DNA from 4 places in the Methylobacterium sp. Leaf113 genome. Region 1 is predicted to be linked to each of the others. Evidence: riboswitches for the same ligand, from Rfam matches in the RefSeq annotation. Region 1 holds a riboswitch; each other region holds the start of a gene.

The links. Region 1 has a riboswitch for cobalamin ahead of ASF60_RS01310 (CbtB domain-containing protein). Riboswitches for the same ligand answer to the same signal wherever they lie in the genome.
Region 2: linked by a shared signal. The riboswitch ahead of ASF60_RS14120 (TonB-dependent receptor) and the one ahead of ASF60_RS01310 (CbtB domain-containing protein) in region 1 are both predicted to bind cobalamin.
Region 3: linked by a shared signal. The riboswitch ahead of ASF60_RS03620 (TonB-dependent siderophore receptor) and the one ahead of ASF60_RS01310 (CbtB domain-containing protein) in region 1 are both predicted to bind cobalamin.
Region 4: linked by a shared signal. The riboswitch ahead of ASF60_RS07915 (TonB-dependent receptor) and the one ahead of ASF60_RS01310 (CbtB domain-containing protein) in region 1 are both predicted to bind cobalamin.

Annotation. Positions count from the first base shown of each region.
Region 1 is NZ_LMNJ01000001.1:279,107-283,252, reverse strand. Features, by position in the region: gene ASF60_RS01330 (cobyric acid synthase) at 1-68, opposite strand, end outside; gene ASF60_RS01325 (hypothetical protein) at 123-491, opposite strand; gene cobO (cob(I)yrinic acid a,c-diamide adenosyltransferase) at 595-1,206, opposite strand; gene cobU (bifunctional adenosylcobinamide kinase/adenosylcobinamide-phosphate guanylyltransferase) at 1,203-1,736, opposite strand; cobalamin riboswitch at 1,821-2,013, shown strand; gene ASF60_RS01310 (CbtB domain-containing protein) at 2,087-2,263, shown strand; gene ASF60_RS01305 (CbtA family protein) at 2,291-3,046, shown strand; gene ASF60_RS01300 (DUF1636 family protein) at 3,039-3,527, shown strand; gene cobW (cobalamin biosynthesis protein CobW) at 3,524-4,146, shown strand, end outside.
Region 2 is NZ_LMNJ01000023.1:21,155-25,300, reverse strand. Features, by position in the region: gene ASF60_RS14120 (TonB-dependent receptor) at 1-1,844, opposite strand, end outside; cobalamin riboswitch at 1,951-2,152, opposite strand; gene ASF60_RS14115 (hypothetical protein) at 2,291-2,881, opposite strand; gene ASF60_RS14110 (hypothetical protein) at 3,124-3,366, shown strand; gene ASF60_RS14105 (hypothetical protein) at 3,432-3,866, shown strand.
Region 3 is NZ_LMNJ01000003.1:1,054-5,199, forward strand. Features, by position in the region: gene ASF60_RS03615 (8'-apo-carotenoid 13,14-cleaving dioxygenase) at 1-841, opposite strand, end outside; cobalamin riboswitch at 1,401-1,610, shown strand; gene ASF60_RS03620 (TonB-dependent siderophore receptor) at 1,767-3,956, shown strand; gene ASF60_RS03625 (ABC transporter ATP-binding protein) at 3,956-4,146, shown strand, end outside.
Region 4 is NZ_LMNJ01000009.1:23,618-27,763, forward strand. Features, by position in the region: gene ASF60_RS07905 (multicopper oxidase family protein) at 32-1,612, shown strand; gene ASF60_RS07910 (DUF2934 domain-containing protein) at 1,696-1,899, opposite strand; cobalamin riboswitch at 2,008-2,211, shown strand; gene ASF60_RS07915 (TonB-dependent receptor) at 2,680-4,146, shown strand, end outside.

The DNA.
Region 1 (4,146 bases):
AGACCGGCGACGATCAGCGACTTTCCGACATCCGAGCCGGTGCCCTGGATCATGATGGCGCGGGTCATCGGGCAAGGACCTGTCAGCGTCGATGGCGCCGCATCGGAAGCGGAGGCCATCATTCAGGGGCGAAGATGCTGCGTGGCCTTCTGCTGCTGATCGAGCACGCTGGCAATCAGGGCGTCGCATTGCGGCTTCGCGCCCTTGCAGACGGCGCTCAACTGAATGTCGATCCGATCGCCCGTTTGAACGACCTGACGGCAGATGAAGGCCGGGAACTGCCCGGATTTCGGCTTGGCGAAGGTCCAGAGGATCAGGCGGCGCGGTTCCTCCGCGGCGATGAAGTCCGGCGTATCGAGCACGACGCGGCCACCCGCGCGGGTGATGTCACCGACCATCTGATCGATCGAGGCAGCCTCGTACCCGCACAGCGGGGCCGCGCTCGCGGACGACAAGGCGAACACGCTCAGAGCCGGCAACCACGGAATCACGCCCCGCATCTCCTGATTGAAACCCAGGGAACAGCGCAGGTTTCGCGCCCTCGATCAACAGGACGTTGCGCTTTCGGGTCGCCCCGTCGACAGACATCCGTTCCTAGAATTCGATGCCCACCTGGGCTTTCACCCCGGCGGCGAAGTGGTGCTTCACGGAGCCCATTTCGGTGACGAGATCGGCGGCCTCGATCAGGGCCGGCTTGGCATTGCGGCCGGTGACGATGACGTGGAGGTCAGGCCGGCGCGCCCGGAAGGCCGCCACCACGGCATCGAGGTCCAGGTAATCGTAGCGCAACGCGATGTTGAGCTCGTCCAGCACCACGAGGCGGATCGTCGGATCCGCCATCAGGTCGAGGGCCTTGGCCCAGGCGTGCTCGGCGGCGGCGATGTCGCGGGCCTTGTCCTGGGTCTCCCAGGTGAAACCCTCGCCGAGGGTGTGCCAGTCGATCCGGTCCCCGAAGACCTGGAGCGCGTGCTTCTCGCCCGTGTCCCAGGCGCCCTTGATGAACTGGACCACGCCGACGCGCCAGCCATGGCCCAGCGCCCGCAGCATCAGCCCGAGGGCCGCCGTGGTCTTGCCCTTGCCGGGACCGGTGTTGACGATGAGAAGCCCCTTCTCGATCGTCTTGCCGGCGACCTCGGCGTCCTGCACCGCCTTGCGCTTCTCCATCTTTTCGCGATGGCGTTCGGCGTCGTTCACGGCGTCCGTCATGGGGTGGCTCCAGCTTGGGGTTTCACGATCAGGGGCAGGCCCGCCACCAGGAAGACGACGTGGTCGGCCTGTCGCGCGAGGCGCTGGTGCAGCCGCCCGGCGGCATCGCGAAACCGGCGGGCCAGCGCATTGTCCGGCACGATGCCGAGCCCGACCTCGTTGCCGACCAGCACCACCGGGCCGGGCGCCGCCGCGCAGGCCGCCAACAGCGCGGCGGTGGCGGCCTCCACGTCGGCCTCGGCCAGGATCAGGTTGGTGAGCCAGAGGGTGAGGCAATCGACCAGCACCGGCCCGGGCGCAGCGGCCACCGCCCCGGCCAGGTCCATCGGCACGTCGCGGGTGATCCAGTCGGCCGAGCGGCGCTCCCGGTGGAGCGCGATGCGGTCGCGCATCTCGTCGTCCCAGGCCTGCGCCGTGGCGAGGTACAGCCAGGGGGCGGGACAGGCCTCGATCAGCCCCTCCGCGTGGGCGCTCTTGCCGGAGCGCGCGCCGCCGAGCACGAGAGTCAGTCTGGGAGGGAGGTTCGGCATGGGCCTCCTGTGCCCGAAATCGAGCCCTCGGGTCAAAGGCCGGAATCCGATCCGGGCCGCGTTGTCAGCGCGACGGCAACCGCGTAGAAGCGTGGATCGGACGGTGCCCCGGCGACGGGGTGAAAAGGGAATGCGGTGAGGGGGCGACCCTGAAACCGCAGCTGCCCCCGCAACTGTGAGCGGAGACGGGACTGCCATCGGCCACTGGAGCGATCCGGGAAGGCGGCAGGACCAGCGACCCGCGAGCCAGGAGACCTGCCGCCGAGAGTGGACCTGCCATCGAGCGTGGACCTTCCGTCCACCCGATCGATCCGTGACGGCCGCCGGCGGGGCGGCCAGGAGATGAACCGATGTCGACCAACACCCTCGTCCTGACCGGCACCCGCACCAACGAGCGTCTCGGCGCCGTGCTCTTCGCCGCCTTCCTCGGCCTCGGCCTCGTGTTCATGGCGGGCTTCGCCCCCGCGATGGCGCTGCACAATGCGGCGCACGACTTCCGCCACAGCCAGAATTTCCCCTGCCACTGAGCGCCTCCGCTTAAGGCAGACACCCCCATGATCATCCGGCTCGTGTCGGCGGCCCTGGTCGCCGGCTTCCTCGCGGCTGTGGTCGCGACGGGCCTGCAGCTCGCGCTCACCTCGCCGCTCATCATCGCGGCCGAGCGCTACGAGACGCAGGCCTCGGCAGATCCCGCACGCCTGTCGCCCGCCTCCCTGGTCGTGCGCGTCCACGGCGGTCACGATCACGGCACCAAGGACCCCTCGGTCGCGGGCGGCGAGGTCGCGCCCGACTGGCAGCCCGGCCCCGGCCTGCCGCGCATGGCCTTCACGGCGCTGGCCACCCTGGTGGGCGGCGTCGGCTACGCGCTGCTGCTCGGCGCCGTGCTGCTCGCCTGCAACCGCGAGCCAAGCCCCGAAACCGGCCTGCGCTTCGCCATCGGGGGGTTCCTCGCGGTGGCCCTGGCACCGGCTCTCGGGCTGGCGCCGGAACTGCCCGGCATGGCGGCGGCGCCGCTCGCCGACCGCCAGTTCTGGTGGGTGATGACGGCGCTCGCCACCGCCATGGGGCTGTACCTCATCGCGATCCGGCGCGCGCCGATCACCATCGCGGGGGGCATCGTGCTCCTGGTCGCCCCCCATCTCGCGGGCGCGCCGGAGACCAGCCACGCCGCCTCGAACCTGCCGGCGGCCTACGCGGCGCAGTTCGCCGCACGCTCGCTCGGCATCGCCTTCGTGTTCTGGGCCGTGATCGGGCTGGCCTATGGCTGGGCCTGGGGATTGTTCGGCAAGGCCCGGACGGCCCATGCCTGACCAGTCGACTGACCCGTTGCTGGATCAAGGACCCAAAGACCTGCGTCAGACGGACAGCGCCGCCGTCACGCTCTACGTCTGCGCCACCTGCCGGGCGGCCGGGGACGTCTCCGAGCCACGCGCCGGGGCGCGCCTGCTCGCCGCCCTCCAGGAGGCGGTGAGCGCGGGCGGTCATCCGGGCATCACGGTCGAGAGCGTCGAGTGCCTCTCGGTGTGCAAGCGGCCCTGCACGGTGGCGGTCGCGTCGCAGGGGCGCTGGACCTACGTCTACGGCGATCTCGATCCGGTCGCCTCGGCCGGCACCATCCTGGACGGCGTCGCGCTCTATGCCGAGACGCCGGACGGCATCGTACCGTGGAAGGCCCGGCCGCAGGAATTCCGCAAGGGCGTCGTCGCCCGTATTCCGCCGTTCTCGCCGCCGCTCCCGCCCACATTCCCGCCGCCCGTCGCGGCGCCCCCCCATCCGGACGCCGCCGAATGACCCTTGTCGCCAAGATTCCCTGCACGATCGTCACGGGCTTCCTCGGAGCCGGCAAGACCACGCTGGTGCGCCACCTCGTCGAGAACGCCAACGGCCGCCGCCTCGCGATCATCGTCAACGAGTTCGGCGATATCGGCTTCGACGGCTCGTTCCTGGCGGCCTGCGGCATCGAGGGCTGCGGCGACGAGGACATCGTCGAACTGGCCAACGGCTGCATCTGCTGCACCGTGGCCGACGATTTCGTGCCGGCCCTGAACAAGCTCCTCGACCGGGCCGATCCGCCCGAGCACATCCTGATCGAGACCTCGGGCCTCGCCCTGCCGAAGCCCCTTGTCCAGGCGTTCCAGTGGCCGGCCATCCGCTCGCGGGTGACGGTGGACGGCGTGGTCGCGGTGATCGACGGACCGGCCGTGGCGGCCGGCTTCTTCGCCGACGATCCGGCGGCTCTGGCCGCCCAGCGCGCCGACGATGCCAGCGTCGACCACGACAACCCGCTGGAAGAGGTGTTCGAGGACCAGCTCCTCTGCGCCGACCTCGTGGTGATGAACAAGGCCGACCTCCTCGACGAGGCCGGGCGCGCCAAGGTTCGGGCCGAGGTGCTCGGGCACCTGCCCCGCGC
Region 2 (4,146 bases), on a different contig from region 1:
GTGAATCCGGCCGACGCGATGGTGGTCGGTGCCTCCGGCACCCGGTTGCCGATCGGGTCCCGGTCCGAGAAGCGGGCGTTGGTGACCGTCAGGTCGCCCTCCAGGGAGAGCCAAGGCGTCACCGCGTAGCGGTTGGTCCACTCGATGCCGAATCGGCGGGTGGGGCGGCTCGGCTCGGTGGTGCCGCTGTCGCCCTGGAACAGGTTCTCGGAGGCGAAATCGAGTTGGAACAGGGCGACGGCGGTCTCGAGCCCGGCGATGCTGCGGTTGCGCAGGCCGATCTCCGAGCCGGTCGAGGGCACGAGGAAGGGCGAGCGGCTGATGTTGAAGAGCGGGCTCGTCGGATCGACCGTGGCGGTTACGCCGCGGGCGTCGTTGGAGTGGAAGCCGCCGCCGTAATTCACGAACAGCTCGGTCTCGAACCACGGACCGAGCACGAGGCCGAGCTTCGGGTTGACGATGCCGTCCCGTGCCGTGCCGGAATTGGCCGGCGTGTCCGAGCGGACATCGGCGGTGAACCCGTCGGCCCGGACACCGACGCTGGTGCGCAGCCAATCGGTCCAGCGCACCCGGTTCTCGACGTAGAGGGCGGCGCTCGCCTCCAGCACCCGGTCGTCCAGCACCGTCGAGCGGACCTGCCGCGCGGTGGTGTTGAACAGGCCGACGCGGATCGAGTCCGTGCGGGTCTGAAGCCCTATCTCGGTCTCCATCGGCAACCCGAAGAGATCGCCCTGGACCGTGTGGCTGATCTCGCCGCCGCCCAGCACCCGGCTGTCGCGCTGGCGGAACTGGTCGCCGCTGACCGGATCGTTGAGAAAATACGTGAAGTCGTTGAACAGGTTCATCCCATAGCGGATGACGTAGGCGTTCGCCCGGGTGATGCCGGCGTCGCTCGTCCGGCTCCAGCGTCCAGAGAGCGAGAAACGGCCGGTGTCGCCGCCATCCGTGGGGTTCAGGGCGCCGAAGCGGCCGATGATCCCCTCCGCGACGGCGCGCTCCGGGATCTGGTTGGTGGCGTTCCACCGGGCCCAGTAGGCCATGCCCGTCAGGGCGAAGCCGTCCAGGGCCGTGCCCTGGCTGTAGCGGACGACGCCGTTGAGCTTGGCCAGACGGTCCGGCACGTCCCAGGGGCCGTCATAGGTCTGGGCCTCGCCCGCCACCAGAAGGGTGCCCTGCCCGAGCGGTGCCGACGCGATGGTGAGCGCCCGCTTGTAGCCGAAGCTGCCGAAGGAGGTCAGGGCGAGGTTGCGGTCGGTCTTGTCGAGATAGTCGATCCGCACCGAACCGGCCGAGGCGAAGTCGCCATCGCGCACGAAGTAGGGACCCTTGTGGAACTCCACCGCGCCGACGAGTTCCGGGATCAGGAAGTTGAGGTCGGCATAGCCCTGTCCGTGGGCGTGGGTCCGCATGTTGACCGGCATGCCGTCGATCGACAGCGCGATATCGGTGCCGTGGTCGAGATTGAACCCGCGCAGGAAGAACTGGTTGGCCTTCCCCTCCCCGGAATGCTGGGTGACGATGAGACCGGGCACGCTTTCCAGCACCTCTCCCGGTCGGGTGATCGGGCGGCTGTTGATCTGCGCACCCGATATCACCCCCGCGCTCGCCGCATCGACGGGCCTGAGACCGCCGCCGATGCCGGTGACGCCGCCGACGAAGCCCGCCTGCGCGACCGGTCCGGTTCCGGGCGGCGCCGATGCCTCCGCCGTGACCGAGAGTTCAGCCAGGTTCGCCTCGGCCGCCTGGCCAAAGACCGGCCGGATCTGCGCGCCGTAAGGCACCAGGCCGGCGCAGGAGACCAGAAGGAGCGTTCGGTAGGGGGGCCGTGACGGAGCGGGCGACATGAAACCTCGGGCGACGTCTGTGGCACGTCACCGCGACGAGGTCGGTCCGTTCGCCGCGTGCGAACGCCCCGACACCCACCAGGACACCCCGCCCGATGCGTTTCGCGTGTGACCACGATGGACGGCAGGTCTCCTGGCTCGCGGGTCACCGCCCTCTCATCGTCTTCCCAGGTGCCGGGGCACCCAGTGACGTGTTGATGATGGGCTCGCCGCTTACAGTTGCGGGGGCAGCCGCGGCGTTGGGCTCTCGCCCGCACCGCGTTCCCTTTTGATCCTCGATCCGAGGAACCGTCCGAGGCCAGAAGACCAGAGGAAGCCCGACAGCGTCAATCGAACGCGCGGGAAATCGGCGTCCTGTGCTCCCTGTGCGACAGCCCGGGCCGAGCCCAGCGCCGGGGGGTCGGGGACAGGCCGGGTGAAGGCTGGATGGGCGGCCGCCCCTCCGATCAGAGCGGGCGATCCCGATCCTGGTCCGGGCTCCAGCTTCGCAGCGGCGAGGGTCCGATCTGGCGTTCGGCGCGGGGCGCCGGCTCGTCCTCGAGCCAGGTGCGGGGGCCATTGGCATTGCCCCGGACGACGTCACCGGCGACGATCGCGTGTCCGGAGGCGACCGCCACGATCAATTGGGTGGCGTAGGCCCTCGGACCGCTGCCCTTGAGGGACATGCCGGGTCCGCCCGGACGGAGCTTGCTGCCGAGCGCGCCCCAGAGGGGCGGTGTCTTGATCCGGCGCAAACCAAAGCCCTGGTCGATCAAGCCAGCGGCCGCCTCGATCTGGCCGTTGAGGAGAAGCAGGCCCGGCCGCGTCAGGCGGAAGGCATAGCTGCCTTCGTCGTCCTCCTCGACGAGGTTCACCAGCTTCAACGACAGGGCCTGACAGGCCGTGTCGACGTTGTCGCGGGTGAACTCGGCGTCGACGGCCAGCGGCCTCAGGGCTTGGCCCGAAATCCGGCAGGAAACCCGTTGGAGGAAGAAGCGACGTCTGGAAATCTGGCTCAGGCCCCATCCAAGCGCGATCGCGCGACGTGGGGCGATCATCCGCCGGACAGCATGGCGCCCGGAGGTTTCGGTCTGGTTGAGACGGTCCGCGAGTTTCGGTGGCGGAATGCACGCCGTGGTTGACGATCCAGTGCCCGGCCCGATCCCGCGGGGACCCCGGTCTCGGTCACCGAGGCGGCGCGGGCGCTCGCCCCCGCGATCGGCCGATCGATGCCGGCCCTCTTGCTGTTCGCCCGTCACCGCCCTCTGTGAGCGGTCATCACCGCCGGGAGACATCGGACATGACGAAGCTGTTCATCGCCAACATCAGGACCGCCGAGGGACCGAAACCGCTGGTGACCGTGCGGGCCGCCGCCGAGGGCGAAGCCAGGCTGTTTCTCGAAGCCGCCTATCCGGACGACGAGATCCTCGACGTGGCGGAGCCGAGCGGCTGGGCCAGCGACGCCGACACCGGCAGCGCGGCGGGCGACATCCGCGAGCATGCCGGCGTGCAGTGGCAGGCGCCCTCCAGCCATTCCGGCTGAGATTCAGCGCCGCCGGTTGAACTCGGCGCTTGCCAGCGCCAATCGTGCCGTGACCATTGCCGACCATGCCGATCCGTCGCGAGCATCGCTTCTTCTATCCGATCGACTGGCCCGAGCTGTCGGCCGTCATCCGGTTCACTCGCGCGCGGGGTCGGTGCGAGTCCTGCGGACGGCCGCATGGCCGGCGGGTCTTCCATCTCGGCGATGGGCGCTGGTGGGACGACGATGCCAGCGCATGGCGCGATGGGGCAGGGCGGTTCGTCTGCCTCGCGGTCGGGATCGATGACGTGCTGGGAACCGTGCGGACGACGCGCGTGGTCCTGGCGACGGCCCACCGCGACCACGATACGGCGAACAACGCCGCGAAGAACCTCGCGGCCTTCTGCCAGCGCTGCCACATCAACCACGACCGACCGGAGCATCAACGCCGGCGCTGGCGCACCCTGTTCCGGCGCAAGGCGTTGGGCGACCTGTTTCGCGGCCCGTATCCCAGCCCCTGAAACGCGCGGAACGGCTGGTTTCGAACAGGACATCAGACAGCGCGACAGGACGTCAAGACGAGGATTCCGGTGCGGAACGGTTTGTCCCCTGATCGAGGACCGGATCGGCCGCCGCGATACCTTGTGCTCCACCGACAATGCCGCTCGATTTGATTCCATGACCAAATCTGCTCAGCCTCGTCCGAGCGCAAGACTTATCAGTCTTTTTATTAATCTCGGTTCGCATCCAACCGAATAGACTCCGATCCGGAGGATTTTTTCAGCAAAAATACAGAAGCGC
Region 3 (4,146 bases), on a different contig from region 1:
TGTCGGCGGCCGTGCCGTACCGCGGCAGCAGGCCGACGCGGGCACGGTGGGCGGGATTCCAGCGGAACGGGAAGCGGTGACCAGCCAGCACTGCCCGCATCGAAAAGGTGACGGGCAGGTCCAGCACCACGACGAAGCGCATCGTGATCGCGCAATCGTGGATGCAGGGGCCGTGCTCGACCGGAATCGCTACATCACGCACGACCCGGCCCGTGGGCGAGATGACGACGTGGCGCACGCTGTCCCAGACGCGGCCGTCATAGGCGATGGCATGTGTCTCACCGGTCGCCGGGTCGCGATGCGGATGTCCAGTGAAGGAGCCAGCGAGGGTGTCATCGAACGTGTCGTAGCGCTGCGTCTCCAAATCCTCGGACAGCGCGACGGGGAAACTGCCGGCCTCGACCACGGCCAAGGTGCGGCCGCCGATCGCGACGACGTTGGTGTTAACAGTGTCGTCGCCGCGGCGCGGCCCAGGGGCAGCGGGCCGGCCGAGCGCTGAGGACGCCGCACGCGAACCGATCCAGCGGTTGCGGTACCACAAGGCTTTTCCGTCCTCGATGCAGAGACCGTGCACCATGCCGTCGCCCAGGAACCAGTCGTGGCCGCGCGTTGTCGGGCAGGCAGGGTTGGCGCCCATCTTGAGGTAGCGGCCGTCGAGCCCCACCGGGATCGTTCCAGTCACGCGCAGATCCCGCAGGGTCAGCTCCTCGCGCATTGGCGCATGGACGCCAACCACAAAGGGGTGCTGCGTTCCTGGCAGGCGCAGCCGATTACAGGCCGCCACCAGCGCGACAATGCCCTCGGCGGTGGCATGCAGGCTGGACGCGATCAAGTTCGGCATCGGGCGCTGGCTCGGGGCGATCGGAGGGAGAGCGAGGGCCCTCGTAATCGAGGCGCCCCGATTCACCGGGAAAGGGAGACATTTCTGTTCGCCTGAGAAGACTGGGCGATCTTATCGATAATGTATCCAATCGCGTCTGGCCACGTGACGAAATCGAATCGTTACGTCGACGGCTCGGTCAGCCAAACGCTTGGACGCCTCCTACAACCGGCTCAATGGCCGCTTTTGAGTTTGCCATCGACGAGCTTCTACGGCTTGGTTGGGTCGGGACCCGTCCGTCCGCTCTACGACTGGGTTGGGTGGAATGCGGTCCGGCTGCTTTCGATCGGAAGACGTCCTTAAGCGCCCTATCGTAGAGGCCATCGGGCATCGGCCAGTTGCACCACTGGGCGCAGGCTGCCTAACCTCCCACCGCAGATGGACCAAAGCCTCCGCTCCTGAACACCGCAGACAGTCCCAAATCATCTGAAGACGCACAACCATCCAGAACCATATCGATGCAATGTTACAATGTTGCGGAAAATGGCGTTCCCTCGATTGACTATGCGGCAGCGCCCGGCGAATGTCTGACCGTCAAGGTTCCTGCGGGTCGTCGGCTCGCGGGCTAAGAGGGAATTCGGGGTGCTCGCAGGAGTGCTTCCGAAGCTGCCCCCGCAACTGTCAGCGGCGAGCCCTTTCCGTTCATGGTCACTGGTGCGTCGCACCGGGAAGGCCGAGGCGAGGGCAATGACCCGCGAGCCAGGAGACCTGCCTTGCACCACGATACGTCTCTCGGGCGGGGTGTCCCGGCGGAGCGCATGAGCGGACTCGGCTGCTGACGCGGCCGATCCCGTGAGGGCACCCGCTCGGCCGTCGCTCGACAACCTTGAGCGCACTGGTGCCTTTTTGTCCCAACCTGCCGACCTCGAAGGCCCCGATCCTGAACCTGCCCGTTCCGGCGAAGCGTCGTCGGACGTCGGGGCATCGAGGATCGCACTACGCGCTTGCCGCAATCCTCTCGGCAGCTGCGCCTTCCTTGGAGGCCCGGGCGCAGGAGGCCGTCACGCTGGAGGAGCTCTCCGTGGAAGGGGCTGGCGGAGGTGCCCCGGCCGTCGCTGGTGCTGGTCCCAACTCAGGTATCGGCCTGATCGGTCCGACCCCGGGTTACCGGGACGACCGGGCTGTGAGCAGCACGAAGACCGACACGCCCCAGCGCGACGTGCCCCAGGTCGTCACCGTCGCACCGCGGGAGGTCATCACGGATCTGGCCGCCACCCGGGTCGACCGGGTCTTCAACTATACGCCCGGTGTCGCCCAGCAGAACAATTTCGGCGGCCTGACGGTGTTCAGCTACGCCATCCGCGGCACGACGACCTCGGAACTCTACCGTAACGGCTTCCCGATCAACCGGGGCTCGCCGCCGCCGCCTGACACCCAGAACGTCGAGCGGATCGAGGTCCTGAAGGGTCCCGGCGGCGGCCTGTTCGGGCGCAGCGACCCGGGCGGCCTCGTCAATTTCGTCACCAAGCAGCCGACCGCCGAGCGCTTCGTCGAGATGGGCGGCCTGTGGGGCTCGTTCGAGCAGTTCCGCGGCACGGTGGATGCCGGCGGCGCCCTGAACGAGGACGGCACGCTCCTCTACCGCTTCAACTTCGCGGGCGGACGCCAGAACAGCTTTCGCGATTTCGTCGATGGCGACCGGCTCCTCGTCGCGCCCGTCGTAAGTTGGCAGATCACGCCGGACACGAAAATCACCGTCGAAACCGAGTTCCTGCGCAACCGCGTCGTCTTCGACCGGGGCGTGATCGCGATCAACAAGCAACTGGGATTCCTGCCAATCTCCCGCTTCCTCGGTGAGCCGGGGCAGAGCACCGATCAGAGTTCGGACACGATGCAGGTGCGCGTCGAGCATCGCTTCAACGCCGATTGGCAGATGCGGCTGGCCACCCACTTCAACACCGGCTCGCTGGTCGGGGAATCGGCGGAGGTCCGTGGCCTCGCCGCTGACAACCGCACGGTTCTGCGCGACCGGAACTTTCGCGATTACCGCTGGGATACCGCCATCGGCCAGGCCGAGGTGGTGGGGCGCTTCACCACCGGTGATCTGGGCCATACCGTGCTTCTCGGCTTCGAGCGGGAGAGCACCGACAGCCGCGTGGTCTACGACCGCTCGAACTTCCGCCAGAGCCCCTACAGCCTCGACATCTACGATCCGCGCTACGGCCAGGCCCTGCCGCCGCTGACCATCCGGCGCAACAACCTGGAGCGGGTCACCAATACCGCCCTCTACGCCCAGGACCAGATCGCGCTCAGTCCGGAGTGGAAAGCCCTGCTCGGGGTCCGGTTCGACTTCTTCGAGCAATCCTTCCGCGAGCGCACAACGGCGACGCAGACGGAACAATCCCGGGTGGCGACGACACCGCGCGCCGGCCTCGTCTACCAGCCCCTGCCGGAGCTCTCGCTCTACACCAATGTCGGCACCAGCTTCCGGCCCAATATCGGCCCCGACGCCTTCGCGGTAGCTCGCTCCGTGCCGTTCGAGCCCGAGACCGGCATCGGCTACGAAGTCGGTGCCAAGCTCGATGTGTTCGGCGGCGCGCTCGGCCTGACGGCAGCGGCCTTCCGCATCGAGCGGCAGAACGTGCTCACGGCCGACCCCAACAACAGCGGCTTCTCGTTGGCAGCGGGCCGCGTGCGCAGCCAGGGCTTAGAACTGACCGCCGCCGGCCAGATCACCCCCGAGATCAAGGTTCTGGCGGGTTACGTCTATGCCGACGCGGTGGTGACCAAGGACAACGTGCTTCCCGTGGGCGCACCGCTCATCAACATCCCGCGCCACTCGGGCAGCCTGCTTGCCGTGCACGAGGTGCAGGCGGGCCCCTGGAAGGGGCTAGGCCTCGGCGGCGGCGTGCGCGGCGTCGGCGAACGCGCCGGGGACGCGGCAGGCTCCGGCTTCGTGCTCCCGGCCTACATCGCGGTCGATGCCCTGGCCTATTACCGCTACGAGAACATGCGCTTCGGCCTTAACGTCGAGAACATCTTCGACGCGACCTACTACGAGAGTTCGAACAACGTCTTCCGGGTCTATCCCGGCGCGCCCCGGCGCTTCACAGGCACAATCTCGGTGCGCTTCTGATGGCCGAGGTCACGACCCATGCGGGCGACGCCGTGCTCGCCATCCGGGGGGTGAGCAAGCGTTTCGGCGAACGCCAGGCCCTCGACGGCCTCGACCTGTCGCTCCGCCCCGGCGAGGTCTTCGCCTTGCTCGGGCCGAACGGTGCCGGCAAGACGACCACGGTCAACCTAATCCTCGGCTTCCTGAAGGC
Region 4 (4,146 bases), on a different contig from region 1:
TGGGCGACCGCTTTATCGAAAGACCACCGACATGCAGCGGCGCACATTCCTGGCAGGTCTTGCGGGGGTCCTCGGAACCGGACCGGCATGGGCTCAGATGAAGCACGACATGGGGACCATGGGGGACATGGGGACCATGGGAGCCGGGGCCGGGCCGGGCGGCCCGATGGCACCGATGGCCGGCACCGCGCCGGTCCTGCCGCAGGGGCAGCCGTTGAAGGAGCTGCCCCGGCTCCGCAACCGGTCCACCCGACCCGGTCGATTCGAGGCCACGATCGCGGCGCGCCCCGGCGTGGTTCGCTACGCGGAGGGCCTCGACACGCCGGTGCTGCTCTATGACGGCGGCCATCCGGTGATCGAGGCGCAGGAGGGCGACCGGGTCGCGATCACGTTCCAGAACGGCATTCCAGGGCAACCCTCCACGATCCACTGGCATGGGATGCCGGTGCCGTCCGACCAGGACGGCAACCCGATGAACCCCGTCGCGTCCGGGGCCGAACACGGCTACGCCTTCGACCTGCCCGAGGGCAGTGCGGCGACCTACTGGTTTCATCCGCATCCGCACGGCCTCACCGCCGAACAGGTCTATCGCGGCCTCGCCGGGCTCTTCCTGGTCAAGCCGAAATCCGATCCGATTCCGGCCGCCTATGGCGACACGGTCCTGATGCTGACCGATCTCCGGATCGCGGCGGACGGGACGATGCCGCCCAGCACGATGGTCGACCTGATGAACGGTCGCGTCGGCGACCACGTGCTCGTCAACGGCCAGAGCAATCCGGTGATGACGGTGGCGCCGGGCGAGAAGCGCCGCCTCCGGCTCGTCAACGCGACCAACGCGCGCTACCTGCGCCTGCGCTTCGCGGGCGCCCGCATGACCCTGATCGGCACCGATGGCGGCCTTGTCGAGGCGCCGGTCGCCGTCGACGAGGTGCTGCTCACCCCGGCCGAGCGGGTGGAACTCATCGTCTCCTTCGATCAGCCCGGCCCGGCCAAACTGACCACGCTCGCCTACGAGCGCGGCTGGATGGGACCGGGGGAGCCAAAGGAGGCGGGTAAGGTCCTGCTGACCGCGAACGTGGCGGGACGACCGGCGACGCCGCCACCGCCGCTGCCGAAGATGCTGCGGGCGATCGCCCCGCTCCAGGCCCCGGTCGTCACCCGCCGCTTCGTGCTGACGGAGGACATGGGCTCCATGGATCACGGTGCCATGCCGGGCATGGATCACGGCGGAACCGCGAAAGGCGGTGCCGCCGCCAAGCCGCCCGGCAGCCACGACATGAAGTTCCTGATCAACAACAAGAGCTTCGACATGACCCGCATCGACGAGGTCTCGAAGGTCGGTCAGGTCGAACAATGGGACATCGTCAACCAGTCGGACATGGATCACCCGTTCCATGTCCACGGAACCCAGTTCCAGATCGTCGCCTACGAGAAGGACGGACAGGTCAGGACCCCGGGCTATCGCGCCTGGAAGGACACCGTGAACGTCGTGCCCGGCGAGACGGTCCGGCTCCTGCTGCGCCAGGACCAGCCGGGGCCGCGCATGTACCATTGCCACATTCTCGAGCACGAGGAACTCGGCATGATGGGCGTGCTCGACGTCCGATCCTGACGGTTTTCCGTCTCGGCAGGCGGCACGCGCCTCACCGCGGGCCTCGTCGGCCTAACCTCGCCCGAAGGCGAGCCATGCCGGCCTCACCGGGTGGTCGTGTCGGCCCCCGGCGGCGTCTCCGAGGCGGTCCGGTCGGCGGCCGGCTTGCGGCGGGCCTGCTCGGCGCGGAGTTCCCGCTCGGCCATCAGCCAGAACTCGACCTCGAAGCCTTCGGGACGGTGGTTGCGCTCCCAGATCTCGTGGGCGCGCTCGCGGACCCGTTCGAACGTGATCCCATCCTCGGACATCGTGCTTCTGCTCCTTCGTGACCGGCGATCGCAGGTGCGACCCCCGCCGCGGGGCCAACGCTCCCGGGGGCGAATCGTCCCCGTCGATTGACGCCGGCGCCGGAAACCGCCTAGCTTCGGCGCGACGGTTCCTCGGATCGAGGATCAAAAGGGAACGCGGTGCGGGGCTCTGCCCCAACGCCGCGGCTGCCCCCGCAACTGTAAGCGGCGAGCCCATCATCAACACGTCACTGGGGGTTGCAAGCCTCTGGGAAGACGATGAGAGGGCGGTGACCCGCGAGCCAGGAGACCTGCCGTCAGTCGTGGTCACACGCGAAACGCATCGGGCGGGGTGTCCTGGTGGGTGTCGGGGCGTTCGCATGCGGCGAACGGACCGACCTCGTCGCGGTGACGTGCCACTCCGCGCGACCCGTCGCGTCAGCCGTCCCGTCGATGCCCGTCTGCGCCCGCGCGTCCCGCTCCCGTCCGCCTCGTCCGATCGCCCCGCGCGGTCCGGAGACGGCTGGCTTGCGGACAACGTCGCGTCCGGCACCACTCAGCGATTGTAACATTATAACATTCGCTTTAGCAGAGGTGGCTCGTCGGCCCTGGCCGATGCCCGCGCCCCTTCCCGGTTGTTCCATGTCCCTCGCCCAAATCCCGTCCCGATCCCCACGCGCCCGACGCGCTCGGCAGGGCCACGTCTTGCCCCTGATATCCTTGCCCCCGATATCCCGGCCTCCGATATTCCGGCCCCTCACATCCTGGCCGCTCGCGGCCCTGCTCGGCGGCCTGCTGCCGATGCCGGCCGACGCCGCGCCCGGCGAATCCCACTCGGCCGTCACCCTGGAGACCCTGGAGGTCGCGGGCTCCGGGCGCGGCGGCCCGCCGCCCGCCGAGGGGCTGAACCTGCGCAGCTCGAGCCGCAGCGCCAGCCGCCTCGGCCTGACGCCCCTGGAAACCCCCGCCAGCGTCGACGTGATCGCGGGGGAGACCACGCGCCTGCGCGGCCAGAACACGGTGGCGGAGGCCGTCACCCAGAACGCCACCGGCATCACCACGGTGGCGGCCCCCGGCAACGGCAACGGCGCCTTCACGGCCCGGGGCTTCGCCGGCCCGAACTCGATCCAGCAGCTCTACGACGGCACCCGCCTGTTCGTCGGGGCGGGCACCGTCACCTTCCCGTTCGACACCTGGAACGTCGAGCGCATCGAGGTGCTGCGTGGGCCGGCCTCCGTGCTCTACGGCGACGGCGCCATCGGCGGCGTGATCAACGTCGTGACCAAGAAGCCGGTCTTCACGCCCCTCAACGTGGCGCGCGCGGCCGTCGGCTCGGACGGTTTGGCGCGCTTGGCCCTCGATTCCGGCGGTCCCATCGGGGAGGCGCTCGCCTACCGCCTCAACATCAGCGGCAACCGCGCCGCAGGCTGGATCGCGCCGGACGGCGACTTCCGCAATCTCGCGGTCTCGGGCGCCCTGACCCTGCAGGCGAATCCGGACCTCGCCATCACCCTGAGCCATGATTTCGGCTACCAGGAGCCGGCCCGCTACTGGGGCACGCCGCTCATCGACGGGCGCATCCGCGACGCCATCCGGTTCAACAACTACAACGTCAGCGACGCCCAGATCCTCTGGACCGACAACTGGACGCAGCTGCGAGCGGAGTGGACGCCGAGCGCCGACATCACGATCCGCAACACCGCCTACCGGCTCCAGAGCCGGCGCCAGTGGCGGGACGTCGAGCAATACGCCTTCAACCGCGACACCGGGCGGATCGACCGCTCGGACTATCTCGAAATCTACCACAGCCAGGAGCAGATCGGGAATCGCCTCGACGCGACGATCCGGGGCACAGTGTTCGGATTCCGCAACGAATTCCTGGCCGGGTTCGACGTCAACGCCATCGCGTTCCGGCACACCAACAACTTCAGCTCCGAGGGCGGCGGCCTCACCACCAGCGTCGATCCCTTCGCCTATGACCCGGGTCTGTTCCCGGCCAATGGCCGCGCCACTCCGGCCTACGCCACCAACACGCGCCAGGCCTCGGTCTTCGCCGAGAACCGCCTGATCCTGTCCGATCAGCTCTCGCTGCTGGCCGGCATGCGCTACGACGCGCCGGTGCTGCACCGGACCAACCTCGTCACGGGCGCCGCCTTCGAGCAGGATTTCCAGGCGCTCAGCTACCGCTTCGGCGCCGTCTACAACCCGACCCCCCTGCTGGCGCTCTACGCCCAATACGCCACCGCCACCGATCCGGTCGGCAGCCTG